DNA from 4 places in the Aneurinibacillus baijiui genome. Region 1 is predicted to be linked to each of the others. Evidence: riboswitches for the same ligand, from Rfam matches in the RefSeq annotation. Region 1 holds a riboswitch; each other region holds the start of a gene.

Region 1 (4,295 bases):
TATGGATATCTTCCCATGGCTACCGCCTCTTCAACTGTAATCGGCAGCGGCAGAAGACCATCCTGACTCACAACAGCCATCTTGCGGGCCAACATTTTCGAGGAATAGGAAGCCAGTGGTTTATGATCAATCTGTATCTCTCCGGTGTCAGGGGTTAGAAGACGGGAGATCACCTTCACCAGCGAAGACTTCCCAGACCCGTTCGGGCCGATAATTCCTACTGTTTCGCCTTTTTGCACCTGAAATCTGATGTCTGATAATATTTGCCGTTGTCCAATGCGCAAGGATACGTCCGCTACTTCAATCAATCCGAGTGCCCCCCAGCATAATCCTTTATCATTCTACGCTCTTTTTAAAAAAACAGCCGTCTGCGCTTGCGCAGCAAATAACCGAAAAACGGTGCGCCCAAAAAGGCAGTGATAACCCCAATTGGCAGCTCCTGCGGCTCCATTAGCGTACGGGCGAGCGTATCAGCCGCAATTAACAGGATCGCTCCTGCGACAGCCGATACCGGAAGCAGGACACGATGATCGGAACCCACAATCGCACGCATCATATGCGGAACAATCAATCCAACGAAGCCAATTACGCCGGACACCGCTACCGCAGCTCCTGCTGTCAGTGAGGCCGCTAGCAGAACAATCAGCCGCGTCCGTCCCACATTCATGCCCAGATGGTGTGCCTTCTGCTCTCCAAGCGCGAGCAGATTCAACTCGCCTGCAAATAAAAAGATAAGCACACCGCCGGCAAGAATATAAGGAGCGATGGCAATGCCGGAAGACCAATCGCTCAGCGACAAGCTCCCCATCAGCCAATACAAAATACGCTGCATCTTCTCACCGGATATCGACATGATAAGAGATAACCCGGCTCCAAGAAATGCTTGTACTACGACCCCAGATAATAGAAGCGTCTCAATCTGCACCTTACCGGCAACATAGGCAAGCCGATATACAATAAATAATGTGCCAATCCCGCACACAAAGGCTACGAGCGGCAGCGTCCACTGCCCGAAAATTGCCAGCCCTTGTCCAAATAAAATGAAGGACGCTGCCCCAAGTGAAGCGCCGGATGATACGCCGAGAATATAGGGATCAGCGAGCGGATTGCGCAGCACTCCCTGATATGCAGCACCTGCTAGCGCCAACGCCGCCCCGACTAGAATGGCCAGCAGAATACGCGGCATACGGATATTCCACACGATCACTTCAGCCGCCTGTGACCATTCCTTCTCCACTCCGCTTACAAAAGGTAAACGGGAGAGAATGATCTTCCATACCGTATAAAAGGATAGCTCTGCACTTCCTATCGAAACACTGCCCACAATCATCACTACAAGTATAAAAAGAAGGGGAAGCAGCCAAAATCCCAGCTTCTTCCCAAATCCTCGTTGCTCTTCCTTCAACCCCATCATTCCTTATTTCCCGAACAATTCCGGGTGCAATTCCGCAGCAATTTCTTTGAGACCTTCGGTAATGCGTGGTCCCGGACGATTAACAACATCAGAGTCAACAGCGAACACCCGACCATTTTGCACAGCTTTTACATGCTGCCATTTTGGACGCTTCTTAATTTTTTCCGCACCCTCTTTATCATAGTAACCGTATGTGTTCAAAATGACATCGGGATTGCGCTGCAATACCTTTTCTTCGGATAGCTGCTTCCATCCTTCCAAATCTGCGGCAATGTTTTTGCCGCCTGACATCGTAATCATATCGTGGATAAATGTACCTGTACCCGCTGTAAACAGGGATGGGTCAACTTCAACCCATACATTTGGCCGCTTATCTTCGGCTACGGACTCTACTTTCTTTTTCACAGCTTCTACATCAGCCTTCATCTTATTCACTACATCAGCCGCTTTTGCATCATTGCCGGTTGCCTTACCGATCATCTCAATGGAAGTATAAATTTCATCAAAGTTTTTTGCTTCCATCACGACAACAGGAAGACCCGTTTTGCGCAAGGCATCAACCGCTTCCCCATTCCCGGTATCCGCAAGAATCAGATCCGGCTCTAGGGAAACGACCTTTTCCATATTAACTTTAAGATCACCGACTTTTTCTTTCTTTGTTACTTCCTCAGGATAGTTATCATAATTAGACACGCCTACGACCTTGTCGCCTGCACCCACTGCGTAAGCAATCTCTGTCGTACTCGGTATAATGGATACGATGCGCTCAGGCTTCTTCTCAAGCGTAACCTCTGTTCCTGTACCATCCTTAATAGTAAGTGGAAACTTCCCCGGTGCCTGGGCAGTTTCCCCACCGGCAGGTTGCTGTTCGCCTGACGGGGTAGACGCAGTGTTACCGCAGGCCGCAAGCAAAACAAGCAGCAGCGCCGCTAAGATCAATGATGTGTATCGTTTCATTCTCCCCACTCCTATGCTCTGAACTAAAATAAAAAACCCGCTTCAGCGAGGAAGGCGGGCATGTTGTGTCCGTAACAAAAGATGGTACGTCCAATACCGCCGCATTCCTTAATCCCCGAAGGCATGTGGTCGACTTGGCAAACAGGCAGGTCTCCTGACTCTAAGTTCATCGTACTCTCACATCCTTCCCACACACGATAAGTGTGCAGTGGACAGCAAGGCAAAAGTACTCCCCTATTACAGTGGCGGGACCGTGACGGATTTACACCGTGCTTCCCTATTATCTTCGCATGTGAAGACCTGTTCGCTTTATTATTTTTTAATTATAGGCGTACGGCCTTGATTTTACAACATCCAATGACGTGCATTCAGAATAACGGCCGCTGGTATACGGTGATTGTATTTCTTCCCTGCTTTTTTGCGAAGTAAAGCGCAGAGTCGGCTTGCTGCTGCAATTCCTCTTCAGTAGATGCCGAGTCAGGATATATATCGATTCCGATACTAAGCGAGGCTGTGAGAGTCTGTCCGTCTATGATAATCGGATGAAGAGACAGGTGTTTCTGCATATTCATAGCCTTCTCTACCGCCGCCTCTCTATCTGCACCGAACGAGAGGACAATAAACTCATCTCCCGCATACCGATACGCTTCATCCTCTGGTCCGAGCGCCTGTTGCATACTTTCTGCAATGCGACGCAGCAGCATATCTCCGACATGGTGACCATACGTATCATTAGCTTCTTTTAGTCGGTCGGAATCAATCATCAACAGTGCCAGTGACTGACCCTGCTTCTTAGCAGCATGAAGTCGATTGCGCAAATCAATTTGGAAGGCGCGACGATTCTTCAGACCTGTTAACTCATCTTTAATCGATAGCTCATAGACACGATCATAAAGTTCGGCCGTCTCTATCGCACTGGCGATTTGGGTACCGATCATCTCTAACAGTTCTTCATGCTCCTGCTTATAGGCGAATTCCCGGTAGCTCTGTGCCGTAATCACACCTTTGACTTCATCGCGCAGAATCATCGGCACAAAAATCAATGTATTGGTGTCCTGCGCAGGGTTGCCCCAGCGCATAATCGTTTTTTCCGACGATTCTTTTTCTGTATAAATATGTATAGTACGTCTCGTCTTCAATACCTGTGAGGTAATCCCCTCGCCAAAGCGCATCTCTTCTTCATATCGTACACCATCGTCAACAGCAAACGGAATGCGGATGTATTCATCGCCTTCTCGATATAAAGCAATAAAAAAGGCATCCGTGTCCATCACACGGGATACAAGCTCAAAAGCCTGTTCATAAATCTTTTCTTTATTAAATGTCTGGGTAGACGCCTGTTGGAAATCATGCACAATTTTCAAATGTTCAGACATCCAATGCAGCTTTTCCACTTTCGCATTTATTTCCGAAAGCTGCTGAAGCAGCGTACGATGAAGCTCTTTTTCCTTCTTCGGCAGCGGTATTCCTTCTATTTCTTCGGCCGCAAGGTCCAATGCAGCCGATGTAAGCTTTGTCTCTTTCATCTGACGCAGCAATATAGCATATCGAGTAAGCATCCCTTCATAGGGGGAGGAATATCCCTCACTTTTTGCACTCACATTCCGTTCCTCCTTTGCATGCATATGGCAGATGCAAAGAAAAAAGCAGACGGTCTCACTGACCTCCTGCTTCCTCTCCGATCAATCACTGATTTCTACCTGATAACCGCAGTACTTACGGACATTGAGCACACCATTCTCAAAAATTAAGTACTGACCTTTAATCCCGATTAAGCGATCTTCAATAACCGGCTGCTTGTCCAAATTGTAGGCTTTCACCTTCTCAATCTTCTCAAGAATCGGATAGGCAAACTCCACCCACTCATCTTCCTTCAGAATATACGGCTTATACGTATCAGGAAAATATTCGTAAATCTCTTCAC
Region 2 (4,295 bases), on a different contig from region 1:
GTTGCGGAGACAGGCAGGTTATCTCATCAACTGCATGCCGAATTGCGAATGTTTCGGATCGAGCAGCATGTATGATGCAGTCTACCGCTGAAAGAGTGTGGCTGCTACAATGAAAATATGGATAGGATTCAAGCTGATCGACCCTGTTATGGTCAATCGATAGAGAAAGGAAGAGAGTAGTGGAAGAGAAATCAATCGTGTCGATCTGGATTGGTAGATCGGAGGATGAAGAGAAGGCACAGACCTTGATGGAGTACACATATGATGAAGATGGTGATGCGATAGCGCCTGCGTTTGTACAGGTGTATAACATGGAAGATACCTATATTGACGAGGACTTTGTAGAGGTTTCGTTCCGTCCTCTTTCCTCTTCGCTTACAGAGCTTCTTGAAGGGCATTCCTATTGGGAAAGCATTCTTCCCGCACTGCTTACGCGTATAGGAGAGACGCTGCCATTTGAGGCGAATACGATGGTGCTGCTCTATGATTATGTGTATAACGGTGGAGTGGTCGAAGCTGTGCTCGATGGAGTGAAGCTGCGCTATATAGGCGCGGTCCCTTTTGAAGAAGTATAGGCCTCCTCTCTTATAAGATCATAGAGATGATAAAATCATAGCTTTCTTGTATACCTATTGTTATAATTTGTGTAACAAGTACATATGTATTTCAAGGTGCTGCTAATCACAATGATTGATTCATAGCAGCATAAGAGGGAAGCCGGTGTGAATCCGGCGCGGTCCCGCCACTGTAATGAGGAGAGCTGTCTGCAAGTTATATCCACTGCTTCATGGTAAGCGAAGCGGGAAGGAAGCAGCGGCTTTATGATTCTAAGCCAGGAGACCTGCCTTGAGATGATGACACAACAAGCTCACGAGGATGAGAGATGTGCTGCGCTGCGTATGGTTAATGGGATACTCCATTAAGCTTTTTGCGAATGCGGTAACAAGGGCATCTTTTTCCTATGGAGAACGATGCCTTTTTTGTATGAAAAATATTAGCTGCAAGAGGTGAAACACATGGCTACACGAAATTTGCATGGGGTGAGGCATCATCTTCTACTATGCAACGGAGGGAGCTGCATGAAGCGCGGAGGAGAAGAGGTGACGCAGGGGATACGGGAGCAGATCGCTAATCTGGCTGCAGATGACCTCATTCACACTACACGTACACGCTGCAATGGCAGATGTGCGGATGCTTGTGTCGTGATTCAATATCCAGAAGGAATATGGTATCAGGATATGACGGCAGAGACGGGAAAACAACTAATCAATCGGATTGTTAGCGGGGAAGCGGCATATGATGCTCACAACATCACCTATACGTATCAAAAGGGAGAGTTTCTCCCGGCTCAGCAAGCTGAGATAGGCGGAACAAAGAAACAACCATCCTAAGGGATGCATTCACCGGGTAACGCATCGGTTGGCTTGTTTATAATTTCATAGTTTTGCTTTATGGTGCATGTGTGTAATTCATTACTTTGCATGCGTAATAGGGAAACCGGTGCAAGTCCGGTGCGGTCCCGCCACTGTAAACGAGGAGCAACTCTTATGCAAAACCACTGTTCCATGACGATGGAATGGGAAGGTAGAGAGGAGCAAGGATTCGTAAGCCAGGAGACCTGCCATGAAGAACAGCACTGTAAAACCACGAGGATGGGAAGGTGTTCAAGAGATCGGTGGGTGTCTGAACGTATAACGATCTTATTTGAGCATCTTTTCTTTTAGGAAGAGATGCTTTTTTGTATACAAAAGGAGGATATGAAGATGCATGAATTATTTATAGAAGGAATGCGCGTGGAACGCTTTGACGGAATGAGAGGACAAGTCCTTGGCACGCATGAACTTTTTCTTATTGTGCTGTGGGAGAATCACCAGTTGGGAGAATACCACATTGTGGATGATTTACCGCCATACTATTTGTATCCGATTGAGTGCGAAAAGGAAAGAGGTGGTACGCATGCAGGTAAAGAATGAAGGAGTTACGCTGCTTTCTTTATCTATGGAACAATCATTGCCGTATCCTCTGCATGCGGGCTTATCATGCTTTGGCAAGGCGGATGAACAGCATGCTCGTCTGCAAACAATACTCTCACAAGAACAAACACGCATTTGTATTGCTGTTCATCATGACACGATTGTAGGATATGCTACACTTCTACTGCCGGAGCCTGAAGAACGCTGGGCTTCCCTTCCATATGTCCGCATGATGGGAGCGTTGGAAGTAGCCCCTCCCTATCGCTCTCGCCATATTGCCTCTGCTATTCTACAGAAGCTTTTTCAAAGTGAGATAAATATTGAACAATGTATTGTTCTTGCTTTTGAATACTACTGGCACTGGGATTTACAACACGGCACATTAGATGTCTATGAATACAAGCGTATGCTAAAGCGGTTGCTCGTATCAGCAGGGATGGAAGAGGTCTATACGGATGATCCTGATATACAGGCGCATTCTGCTAATTTTGCGATGGCACGTATCGGAAAAAGTGTCTCATCTGAGCAAATGCAGCAATTCTTCTATACCTTACAGCCGCGGATATGGTGAACAAAAGGAGATATAGCGATTTTTTTATAAAAAGGGTTGCAAAGTTCCATCGTATATCATATATTATTAACAAATAACAAATTGTTAATTTAATTTGATTGAGTGAAGCCTTACACTCTACTCAGGGATACTGCCTGAAGTGGTTGAGGAGGAGTCATCCTAATGGCTAGATACAAAGACGAAGCAGAAGCATTGGCGAATTATGACCCAAAACAATATCGTACGCCGGATGGCTATACGAGTGACATCGCTGTATTCACTATCGTTTCTGATGAGAAAGATGAAATGAAGCGTACCGTAAAAATATTGCTTATTAAACGGGCTGCACTTGATGCCGAAGGTGAACCGAACATTGAAGGTGGCAAATGGGCGCTGCCTGGGGGCTTTATTGTACCGCCGGAGACGGCATACGAAGCAGCTAAACGGGAACTGAGAGAGGAAACAGGCGTCGAGAATATTCATATCCAGCATTATGGTGTATATGATGCATGGGGACGCGATCCGCGCGGCTGGATTATTTCCAATGCACATTATGCGATTGTATCAGAGGAGGCTTTGGCGAGGCGGAGAGCGGCAGATGATGCAGCGGAGGTAGCGTTGTTCGACTTAGCGGAGGTTGGCAATATACAGTTGGCTTTTGATCATCGGGCAATCATTGAGGATGCGGTGAAAGTTGTCAAATCAGATATGCTGACAACGACCGTAGCGAAGAATTTTTTGCCTGAGGAGTTTAAGTTAGAAGAACTACGGACCGTATTGCTTGCGGTCATTGATGACCCTGTGATTAGCGTAAAGTCGGCTTTTTTCAGAAAAGCGCCATCATTACCGTTTATCACAGAAGCGCTTGATGAGCATAACAAGCCAAAGGTTACTACACCGACAGGCAGGGCGAAGAGGCCAACACAGTTGTATCGTTTTGTTGATGTATGGATAACGCCGTCGATCTGGCGGTAATATTGTAAAGGGTGGAGATAAATCCATCACCCTTTTTTATACTTAATAATTAACAATTTGATAATTGATAATTTAAAAGGAGATGTGAAAAATGAAAAGAGCATTGCTTGTCATTGACTACACGAGGGATTTTATTGATGGGGCTTTGCCTGTTGGCCAACCGGGTGCAGCGATTGAGAATCGTCTTGCTACCATCACCGAAGAAGCAATTGTGCAGGGAGATTATGTTGTGTTTGCGGTAGATAAACACCAGGCGCATGATCCTTATCATCCTGAGACGACTTTGTTTCCTCCCCATAATATTGAAGGCACGAGCGGACGCGCGTTATATGGTCGACTTCAAAATATATACACGACCTATCAGGATAGGGGGAATGTGATGTATATGGATAAAACAAGGTACAGCTCTTTTGTCGGAACCAATCTGGAAATTCAACTGCGCGCAAGACAGATTCAAGAGATACATCTTGTAGGCGTCTGTACGGATATTTGTGTTTTGCATGCTGCTGTAGATGCCTATAATAAGGGATTTCGCATTACGGTTCATGAGGATGCTGTCGCAAGCTTTAATCAGGTCGGGCATAATTGGGCGCTGCAACATATGAAGCATTGTCTTGGTGCAACGATTTGCAGCCTGTAGAGAAGACATTCACATTCATCATGGGAGGGATTACGAATGGAGAAGCGATACACTGATGACAGTCTGGCATTGCATACCGATTTGTATCAGATAAATATGACAGAGACGTATTGGGAGGATGGTATGCATAATCGAAAAGCCGTGTTTGAATTGTACT
Region 3 (4,295 bases), on a different contig from region 1:
TATCGTAGACAAACACGTTAAGCGGCTTTGTAACAGAGCCTACTTGCTTAACGGTTCGATCAATATCCTTCTGCATCGTGGCAATCAGAGTCTCCGCTCTCTCTTCCACATCGAAGATACGCCCGATATTGCGGATATCCTGATATACATTTTCTAGCGTAGGGAACGGAGTCGTAGACGACTCTTGAATGTAGGCCGGAATGCCGGCAGACGCTAACTCCTGCACCGTTCCCAATGCTTTCTCAGTAAAAGCGCTTTTCCATCCGGCATATGCAAAATCCGGAGCAGTTGCCATGAAAACTTCTTTTGATGGATATGCTTTTGACAGAACAGGAATCTTCGCATACGTATCCTTAAACTCAGGCAGAATGGCATCATCAAGATATGCGGTTCCTACCATTGAATCCTGCAAGCCTAGAGCCAGCATGATTTCTGTCGCATGCTGGTTTAATGCAACAGCTCGTTTGGGCGGCTGTGTGAATGTTAATGTATGTCCCAAATTGTTAATGGTGACTTTTTCGTAGGATGCGTTTTCCTTCTGCTGGGTCTTACCTAAAGACGCCTGTTCGACGGCAGATGAGGTACCAGAAGATGAACTGCATGCGGATAATAGGCCAACGACAAGCACTACTGCGATTCGTTGCAAAAATTGATTTCGTTTTCTCATATGTGCGTCGCTCCATCTGTTATTTTTTAAATGAGTTATTCGTTCGTACTGGACAGAAAAATAATATAGGGTGTATGTGTTACCGGATGTGTAATAATTTCTGTTTCTACCCCAAATACTTCACTCAATAATTCATACGTCAGCACATCAGACGGATTCCCCGAAGCAACGATACGCCCCTTCTGCATCACATACAAATAGTCACAGTACACAGCAGCCAAGTTTAGATCATGCAGCACAGCAACCAACGTTACATCAAGTCCCTTTGTCAGCTCCATTACCTGAAGTTGATGGCGGATATCAAGATGATTGGTCGGCTCATCAAGCAGAATGACCCGAGCCTGCTGAGCAAGTGCACGAGCAATAAGAACCCGCTGTTTTTCACCGCCAGATAAGCTCATAAAGCTGCGCGAGGCATAGTCTTCCATATGTACACAGGACAAAGCATACTCCACGATCAGCCGGTCTTCTTCCGTATCCGATTCGAACATCCGCTTATGCGGAGCCCGTCCCATTGCCACTATGTCTTCTACAGAAAAATCAAACTCCTGAGGGAATTCCTGTCCAACAACAGCCATTTTTTGAAATACGTCTCGCGAAGATAATTCGTATAGGTCTCGCTCGTTGAAGTGGATACACCCGGTATCCGGTTTTAATACACGATACATCGTCTTAAGCAGTGTGGATTTCCCGCTTCCATTCGGTCCAATAATTCCAACAAAGGCACCGTCCGGAACATCCAGCGATATATCTTGTATAATCGTCGCCTGCATCATACGCAGCGATACAGCATCCACCTGAATCATCACTCTCGCCCCCCTCCGAACGAATAAGAACTGCGCCGCAGCAGCCAAATAAAGAACGGACCTCCACATAATGCGGTAATAACTCCCACAGGCAGCTCTTCCGGCGCTAGCAGCATGCGAGCCAGCACATCGGACCAGATCGCTACAATTGAACCAATTAAAGCGCTAACCGGTAGCACATATCGATGATTCGAGCCTACAAATAGCCGGGCAAGATGGGGAATCATCAGGCCAATAAAGCCAATCGCTCCACTTACTGCCACGATCACTCCTGTCAGAAGAGAGGAGATGACAAACAATATTTTACGGAAAAAATGTGTGTTTACTCCCAGGGTTGTTGCCGCTTCCTCTCCCATTAACAGCGCATTAAGCGACCGGTACTGTACAAGTAGAAAAATCAAACCACAGACGACAAGCAACCCAGGAAGCGTGACATATTCCCACTTTGCTCCAGAAAAACTTCCCATAATCCAAAACATAACATCCCGCATTCCCTTTTCCTCCGGCGCCATCGTCACAATAAGGTTCGTTACTGCAGATAAAATAATTGATACCGACACACCTGCCAGCAGCAAGCGTGTTGTGTGCATTCGGCCGCCAACCTGTGCGAGTACGTAAACGGCGATCATGGAAAAAAGCGCGCCTAAAAAGGCACCAAGAGACAATGCGTATCTCCCCAGAAAAGAGAGTGCGCCAAACAAAATCGCAAGCGTAGCAGCAACAGAGGCACCAGAAGAAATCCCCAGAATATACGGGTCTGCGAGCGAATTGCGCACCAATGCCTGAATAACCACCCCTACGATTGCCAATCCAGCTCCAACTACCGCTCCGAGCAAAACGCGAGGAAACCGGATGTCCCATACAATGCTCTCCTGTGCCGCATGCCAATCCGGCTCAATCACAAAAGCTGAGCCTACTATTTTTGCTAGCGCAATTCTCCATACCGTAAGCGGAGAGATGCTGACAGGCCCAAGCATCACAGCCGCAGTAATTGATACCAGAAGCAGCACACACAAAATGACCAGAGCCATTCGCACACGAATATTCTGAGCTTTCTGTACGGACACATGCAAGTGTATCGACTTTCTCATCTTATGAACTCCTCTATCTTCCATCTCTTTTGGCTTGGCCACACAAAAAACCCCCGTCTTGACGGACGGGGGTCAGGTACGAAAATGCAGGTAACATCAAAAAGCCAAACGGCTGCCACTCATTCTCAATACACCTCTCCTTTCCGCGAAGGTAATTGTGGTGTCGCATCTTAGGTAGGTCTCCTGGCTTCCGGGTCCATGCCCTCTCTCGTCTTCCCCGATCATCAATCGAGTGACAATATGAAAGAGAACTATCCGGTTACAGTGGCGGGACCGCTCGGGACTTGCACCCGATTCCCTGTTACCCTTTGTATTTCACAAAGGCACCTAGCTGCATACAATGTAATTGTTATTACATATAGCATACATATAACACATATAGTAAACAACCTTTTTTATTGCTTTACTGTCAGCATCCCATTCATTTTGTGAACGGAGCCTCTCCAATAAAAGAAAATACTAATCAACGCTGCCAAAGTAAGCACTGAAAACATAACACTGCCGCCAAACTCAACAAGCAGCATACCGGCAAAGCCTGGTCCCAAAAAGGAACCCATTGTTGTAAAACTGAAGGCGCCATAATACGTACCGCGCACCGACTCCGGCGTAATCTCATCGATAATCGCATACTCAGCGGGCGCTATGAAGATCTCGCCCAACGTAAAAATAATCATAGAAAAAATGAACGTCCACACATTAAATGACAACGAGAAGCAGACACATCCTATCGCAAACAAAACGGAGCCGATCACAATCGAAAAAAAGGCGCTCCGCTTCTCAACCGCCCGTGCCACAGGCATGCTTCCGATGATGATGACAAGGGAGTGTACGGTCCATAATAACTGAATAAAATCCAACCCGCTCGTAAACTCCGCTGCAAAATATTGGGGTAGTACAACAGAAAATTGACCATGCACAGACATCGCCATGATTCCACCGCAAATAAACAAAAGAAGCGCCTTATCCTTCTGTATTACACCTAACGATTCTTTCAAAACCGGCCGGTGGATTCCAGAAGAGGAAATATCGGCAATCTTATATTTCCTTACGTACACCCACAGCAATACAAAATACATAAGAAAAATAACGGATGCTACAAAAAACGGCAGCGTACTCTCCGCTTTGACACCGGCGATCATACCGATGATGGGGCCAACCGCAAATCCGAGATTCGTAAACAGATAACGATACGAAAAAGCCCGTACCCGTTTTTTTGGCTCTGTCAAATCGGCAATCAACGCTTTGGCACACGGGTCAAAAAAAGCGGTAGCCATGCCTTTTAACAGGGTGAACAGCACTAGCATTATAGGATGAACACTTACCGCCAGCCCTATAAAAATAATTGCGGAGCCAAGCAGCGCTCCTAGCATGATGTTCTTGCGACCAAATCGATCCGACAGCACCCCGCCGGCAAGGCCGCCAAACATCCCTATCAGCGCACTGCCCCCTATGATAAATCCGATTGCCGGACCACTTAATCCAGTATAATGGGCTAGATAAATCGCAAAATACGGTACAACCATACTTAATCCGATGTATGTCAAAAAGCTGCCAAGAAACAAAATGCGTACGATGGGGTGAAAGTCCAAAATAGCATTGGGCTTCACATACGCTCCCCCTTCATGTACGCGGCAAGTCCCTCCTGCATCGCCTGCAGTCCCTCCGGACGCATACTATAAAATTCAATCCGCTCACTCATACGGTGCGCTCGGATTAGCCCTGCGGTACGCA
Region 4 (4,295 bases), on a different contig from region 1:
CAAGATACGCCGTCGGCTCATCTAGAAGCAGAAGTTCCGGCCGCATCACCATGACACCAGCCAACGCTACACGCTTTTTCTGACCCAAGCTTAAATGATGCACTGGCCTTGCATGCAGCTCATCTAAGCCAAAACGCGACAGTGCATGTGCTACTCTTTGATTAATCTCGCTCTCGGCCAGGCCAGCATTGCACAATCCGTAAGAGAGATCTTCTGCAACGGTACTTGCAATCAACTGCTGTTCCGGGTCTTGAAAAACCAGGCCTACCTTTCGTCTAAGTTCTGATAAAAAGGTTCGGCCATATATATAGGGCTCGCCCTTCCATCTCATCTCTCCGCGCTCCGGTTGATAAATACCATTCAGATGCAGGAATAGTGTCGATTTGCCGCAGCCGTTATGTCCAATTAGCGCACAGCGGGCTCCCGTGGGAATCCGCAGGGTTACCCCGTCTAATGCAGGCTGCGTGCTTCCCGGATATGTATAGGACACATCATCCATTTCTATAATCCAAGCCAACCACCTTACCTCCTCGTCCACCATTCAAGCGCCACAAGTAAAACAAAACCAACAACAGCCTCGACCCCATAGCGTCCCGCTCCTGAAAAAGATGCCGTAGATATGACCCGCAAATCGCCGGTAAACCCACGGGCGGCAAGTCCGATAGAAAGCTGCTGGTAACGCTGAAATGTACGGGTAAAAAGCCGAACGATCAGAAAACCTGCATCCCGTATTTTCTTTCGAAATCTTCCGCTCCCGCTCCGTGCCTGCTGGGCGGTCCACAACTGTTCTGCCGTCTCCAAAAAAACAAAGACGAAACGGTACATAACAAGCAGCAAATCAGTTAGAAGCACCGGCACTTTTACGCGCCGCAGGACCGTAAGCAATTCCGTAAACGGCACCGTCAACAAGATAAAATACAGGCAGGATACCGAAGCCAGCGAACGAATGAGCAGCATACCAGCCTTCTCCACGCCCTCTCTACTTCCGTATATGTGCCAGGAGGCGGCAGAAAATTGGAATAACACCGTGTCCGTTGGTGGTGCAGCGGATATCTCCACCACCAACGGAGGCAGGCCGAGCATCAGGAACAATGTCACTGCCCCAAGCAATCGCACATACACCCGACCCGAAATACCGGCACGAAGGACAATCCATGCACTCATCCACATGAACACAGCAGCATGCACCAACGTATGTGATAGCAGGACAAACAACAGCATGCAAAGCCCGAAGCCTACCTTTTGCGCCGGATAAATATGACGAAGTCGGTTCGTATATGCGATGGCATCAAGCTGAATCTTCATCCAACTGGTCTCGCTTTAAAGACCGGCCCTTATAATAACCGATGCCATACCCGATAATACCGGCTCCAATCGCAGCCTGCAGAGCAAACAAAAGACTCTCCGTCTCACCGCCCGGTAGCTCAAACAATGGCTCACTCCACGGCTCGTAAGTCGGTGCTACTTCACCGATGGCTTCCTCCGCCGCTCCATCTGCGCCTCCAAATTCAGAATCCTTGATGAGCAGAAGCGGAAGCGCAATCAGCGCGATGACACTAAGGACAAGCACGATATTTAACCAACCTTTTGATTTGTTCATCGTTACGCTCCTCGTCTAATAGATTGCAATTGCATCAATTCTTTTCCGTTATAGGCAACAAGCCAGTTCCATACAAGCACCGTCAATAATCCTTCACTAATAGCCAGCGGCACTTGGGTTACAGCAAAAATCCCTGCAAATTTTGCAAATGATGCCGCAAAGCCACCGCTTGCCGCTGGAAAAGCAAGCGCCAGTTGTACAGAAGTTACAAGATATGTCGTCAAATCAGCCAATGCGGCTGCCATAAAAATCGCCAGCCGCTGCTTTCCTGTAGAACGAGCGATCGCTTGGTACACAGCATATGCAACAAAGGGTCCCACTACCGCCATAGAGAATGCGTTAGCCCCTAGCGTAGTTAATCCTCCGTGCGCGAGAAGAAGAGCTTGGAACAGAAGAACAAGTGTCCCTAGTACCGTCATAGCAAGCGGACCGAACAAGGCTGCCCCAAGACCTACACCCGTCGGATGTGAACTGCTGCCTGTTACAGAAGGAATTTTTAGTGCGGATAGAACAAAAGCAAAAGCACCTACCAGACCAAGCAGAAGCTTCGCCTCTGGGTTTTCTCTTGTAATCCGTGTCAATGACCGAACACCCAACAGGAAAAAGGGCAGAAATAATACCCACCAGAATACGGCCCATTTTACAGGCAGAAATCCTTCCATAATGTGCATAGCATAAGCGGTCTGCGGATCATTCCATACGAAATACAGCACAAATCCCAAAACCACAGCTATGCTTGATAGCGTACGCTTTCGTTTCATTCATCTTCCCCCTCTTAACTCTATATACAAATAAAAAAAGCATCCTCTCCCACGGAAAAGATGCTTAGGTATACAAAAGCGCACAATCGGTTAACCAAACAAGCCAAGCGTACATCATGCCCCTTCGAACACCTACCCATCCTCGTGGTGTAGCAGTGTTGCTCTTTACGGCAGGTCTCCTGGCTTCGAGTCAATGAACAATCACCCCCTTCCCGCTTCGCAGGCGAAGCAGTGGGTGAATCGATGGGATTGTTCTCCTCTTCACAGTGGCGGGACCGCGTCGGTTTTGCACCGAACTTCCCTTTTAAACTTTCCATTCCGATCTTCCTTTCTATAACCGGAATTTTAAGTACCATAAAGCTATTCCTATTCAGTTTAAAATTGTGCTCATTATACCACACACCCTAAAATAGCGCTATATTCAATATGCCGTATTTTATGACCATTTTTATGACTGTACGCCCTTATATTGTGACTTCTACGCCTTTATAATAAGCGATAAGGCACACTATCTATCTCATAACACAATTTGAGAATATACCGTCTCCATCTCTAGTAAAAAAGAATTATAATAAAAATACCAACTCTGTAATAAGGAGAGCGGAAAACTGTATGATCAAAATCCTGATTGCTGACGACCAGACACTTATGAGAGAGGGCCTTAGAACAATACTGGATTTAGAAGACGATATGCAGGTGATCGGCACTACAGAAAACGGCCTCGAAGCCTATGAAATGGTGGCAAAATTTCAACCCGATATTGTCTTGATGGATATTAAGATGCCGGTCATGGATGGCATTGAGAGCACCAAAAAAATTAAAAAAGACTATCCTGCTACCCTTATTCTCATTCTGACGACATTTGCAGAAGATGAGTACATCGTAGAAGGTCTATCCAACGGTGCAAGCGGCTTCTTATTGAAAGATATGCCGGGTGATAAGCTGATTGCAACCATCCGCGACGCGGCCATAGGACAGATCATGCTGCCTGCCGTCATCGCCGCCAAACTGGCGGCACGCCTCTCACACTTCTCCTCTCAAGCACAACATACGATTCATACCGAACGACTTAAGCAGCAAGGAGTCGAATTGTCCGATCGTGAGAAAGAGATTGCGGCTCTTATGCTTCAGGGCATGAACAACCGACAAATCGCTAAAACATTGTATATCAGTGAAGGTACCGTGAAGAATTATGTCAGCATGATCTATGCAAAAATCGGCACGAATGAACGCTCAAAAGCCATTGTGTACTTAAAAGATTTAGGAGTGGAACCGAAGTAAACACCTGCTAGTAGCATACATAAAAAGGGGGCTGCCTAGCATGAAGGGGAATGCTTTTGCCTTCGTTATTCTTTGTGTGTGCGTATTCCTCACCGGCTGCACAGCCCGGTCCAATCCGCCTGTAGCATCTTTCGGTATTCTCGATGCTTCCAGTTGGAACTTCGCTAAGCAGGGGCCTATTGAACTGAATGGAGAGTGGGGACTTACATGGGGGCAATTTACTGCACCGAGCAACTCACTGCCTGCCTCTACAGCCGAGATGTCCACTATTTCTGTTCCTTCGATATGGAATGGAAAACAGGTTGGGGGACATTCTCTTTCCGGTAAGGGATATGCAACGTACACAATTTCCATCCGCTTTAATCCTGCGGATAATATGTCTCTCAAAGCTCTATACATCCCGATTGTTTTTACATCCTACACGCTTTATATCAATGGAGCACCTACTGCTTCCGCAGGTACTCCCGGCATGAATAAGCACAGTACGAAGCCGCAAGATATAACGCAGGTCGTCTATTTTCATCCGCGACATAACCAGGTGACACTCACCTTTCACGTGTCCAACTTTGCCCATAAAAAGGGTGGCATTTGGAAACCGATTCTTCTCGGGGATTATAAGCAGATCACAGATCTACGGGAGAAGAGACTGATCT

The links. Region 1 has a riboswitch for cobalamin ahead of AB3351_RS15785 (ABC transporter substrate-binding protein). Riboswitches for the same ligand answer to the same signal wherever they lie in the genome.
Region 2: linked by a shared signal. The riboswitch ahead of AB3351_RS01575 (hypothetical protein) and the one ahead of AB3351_RS15785 (ABC transporter substrate-binding protein) in region 1 are both predicted to bind cobalamin.
Region 3: linked by a shared signal. The riboswitch ahead of AB3351_RS09140 (FecCD family ABC transporter permease) and the one ahead of AB3351_RS15785 (ABC transporter substrate-binding protein) in region 1 are both predicted to bind cobalamin.
Region 4: linked by a shared signal. The riboswitch ahead of AB3351_RS21990 (energy-coupling factor ABC transporter permease) and the one ahead of AB3351_RS15785 (ABC transporter substrate-binding protein) in region 1 are both predicted to bind cobalamin.

Annotation. Positions count from the first base shown of each region.
Region 1 covers NZ_JBFTXJ020000008.1:143,575-147,869, forward strand. Annotated here, with positions in the region: gene AB3351_RS15775 (ABC transporter ATP-binding protein) at 1-308, opposite strand, end outside; gene AB3351_RS15780 (FecCD family ABC transporter permease) at 353-1,414, opposite strand; gene AB3351_RS15785 (ABC transporter substrate-binding protein) at 1,418-2,371, opposite strand; gene AB3351_RS15790 (hypothetical protein) at 2,395-2,541, opposite strand; cobalamin riboswitch at 2,499-2,690, opposite strand; gene AB3351_RS15795 (sensor domain-containing diguanylate cyclase) at 2,740-3,972, opposite strand; gene AB3351_RS15800 (DUF2797 domain-containing protein) at 4,054-4,295, opposite strand, start outside.
Region 2 covers NZ_JBFTXJ020000001.1:323,615-327,909, forward strand. Annotated here, with positions in the region: gene AB3351_RS01560 (methyl-accepting chemotaxis protein) at 1-75, shown strand, start outside; gene AB3351_RS01565 (immunity 22 family protein) at 180-575, shown strand; cobalamin riboswitch at 653-863, shown strand; gene AB3351_RS01570 ((2Fe-2S) ferredoxin domain-containing protein) at 1,017-1,391, shown strand; cobalamin riboswitch at 1,436-1,640, shown strand; gene AB3351_RS01575 (hypothetical protein) at 1,764-1,973, shown strand; gene AB3351_RS01580 (GNAT family N-acetyltransferase) at 1,957-2,544, shown strand; gene AB3351_RS01585 (NUDIX domain-containing protein) at 2,707-3,498, shown strand; gene AB3351_RS01590 (cysteine hydrolase family protein) at 3,590-4,138, shown strand; gene AB3351_RS01595 (nicotinate phosphoribosyltransferase) at 4,175-4,295, shown strand, end outside.
Region 3 covers NZ_JBFTXJ020000003.1:531,108-535,402, reverse strand. Annotated here, with positions in the region: gene AB3351_RS09150 (ABC transporter substrate-binding protein) at 1-667, opposite strand, end outside; gene AB3351_RS09145 (ABC transporter ATP-binding protein) at 703-1,476, opposite strand; gene AB3351_RS09140 (FecCD family ABC transporter permease) at 1,473-2,564, opposite strand; cobalamin riboswitch at 2,722-2,908, opposite strand; gene AB3351_RS09135 (MDR family MFS transporter) at 2,960-4,171, opposite strand; gene AB3351_RS09130 (ArsR/SmtB family transcription factor) at 4,168-4,295, opposite strand, start outside.
Region 4 covers NZ_JBFTXJ020000019.1:45,691-49,985, forward strand. Annotated here, with positions in the region: gene AB3351_RS21975 (energy-coupling factor ABC transporter ATP-binding protein) at 1-499, opposite strand, end outside; gene cbiQ (cobalt ECF transporter T component CbiQ) at 523-1,305, opposite strand; gene AB3351_RS21985 (energy-coupling factor ABC transporter substrate-binding protein) at 1,289-1,600, opposite strand; gene AB3351_RS21990 (energy-coupling factor ABC transporter permease) at 1,603-2,361, opposite strand; cobalamin riboswitch at 2,514-2,733, opposite strand; gene AB3351_RS21995 (response regulator) at 2,974-3,642, shown strand; gene AB3351_RS22000 (sensor histidine kinase) at 3,683-4,295, shown strand, end outside.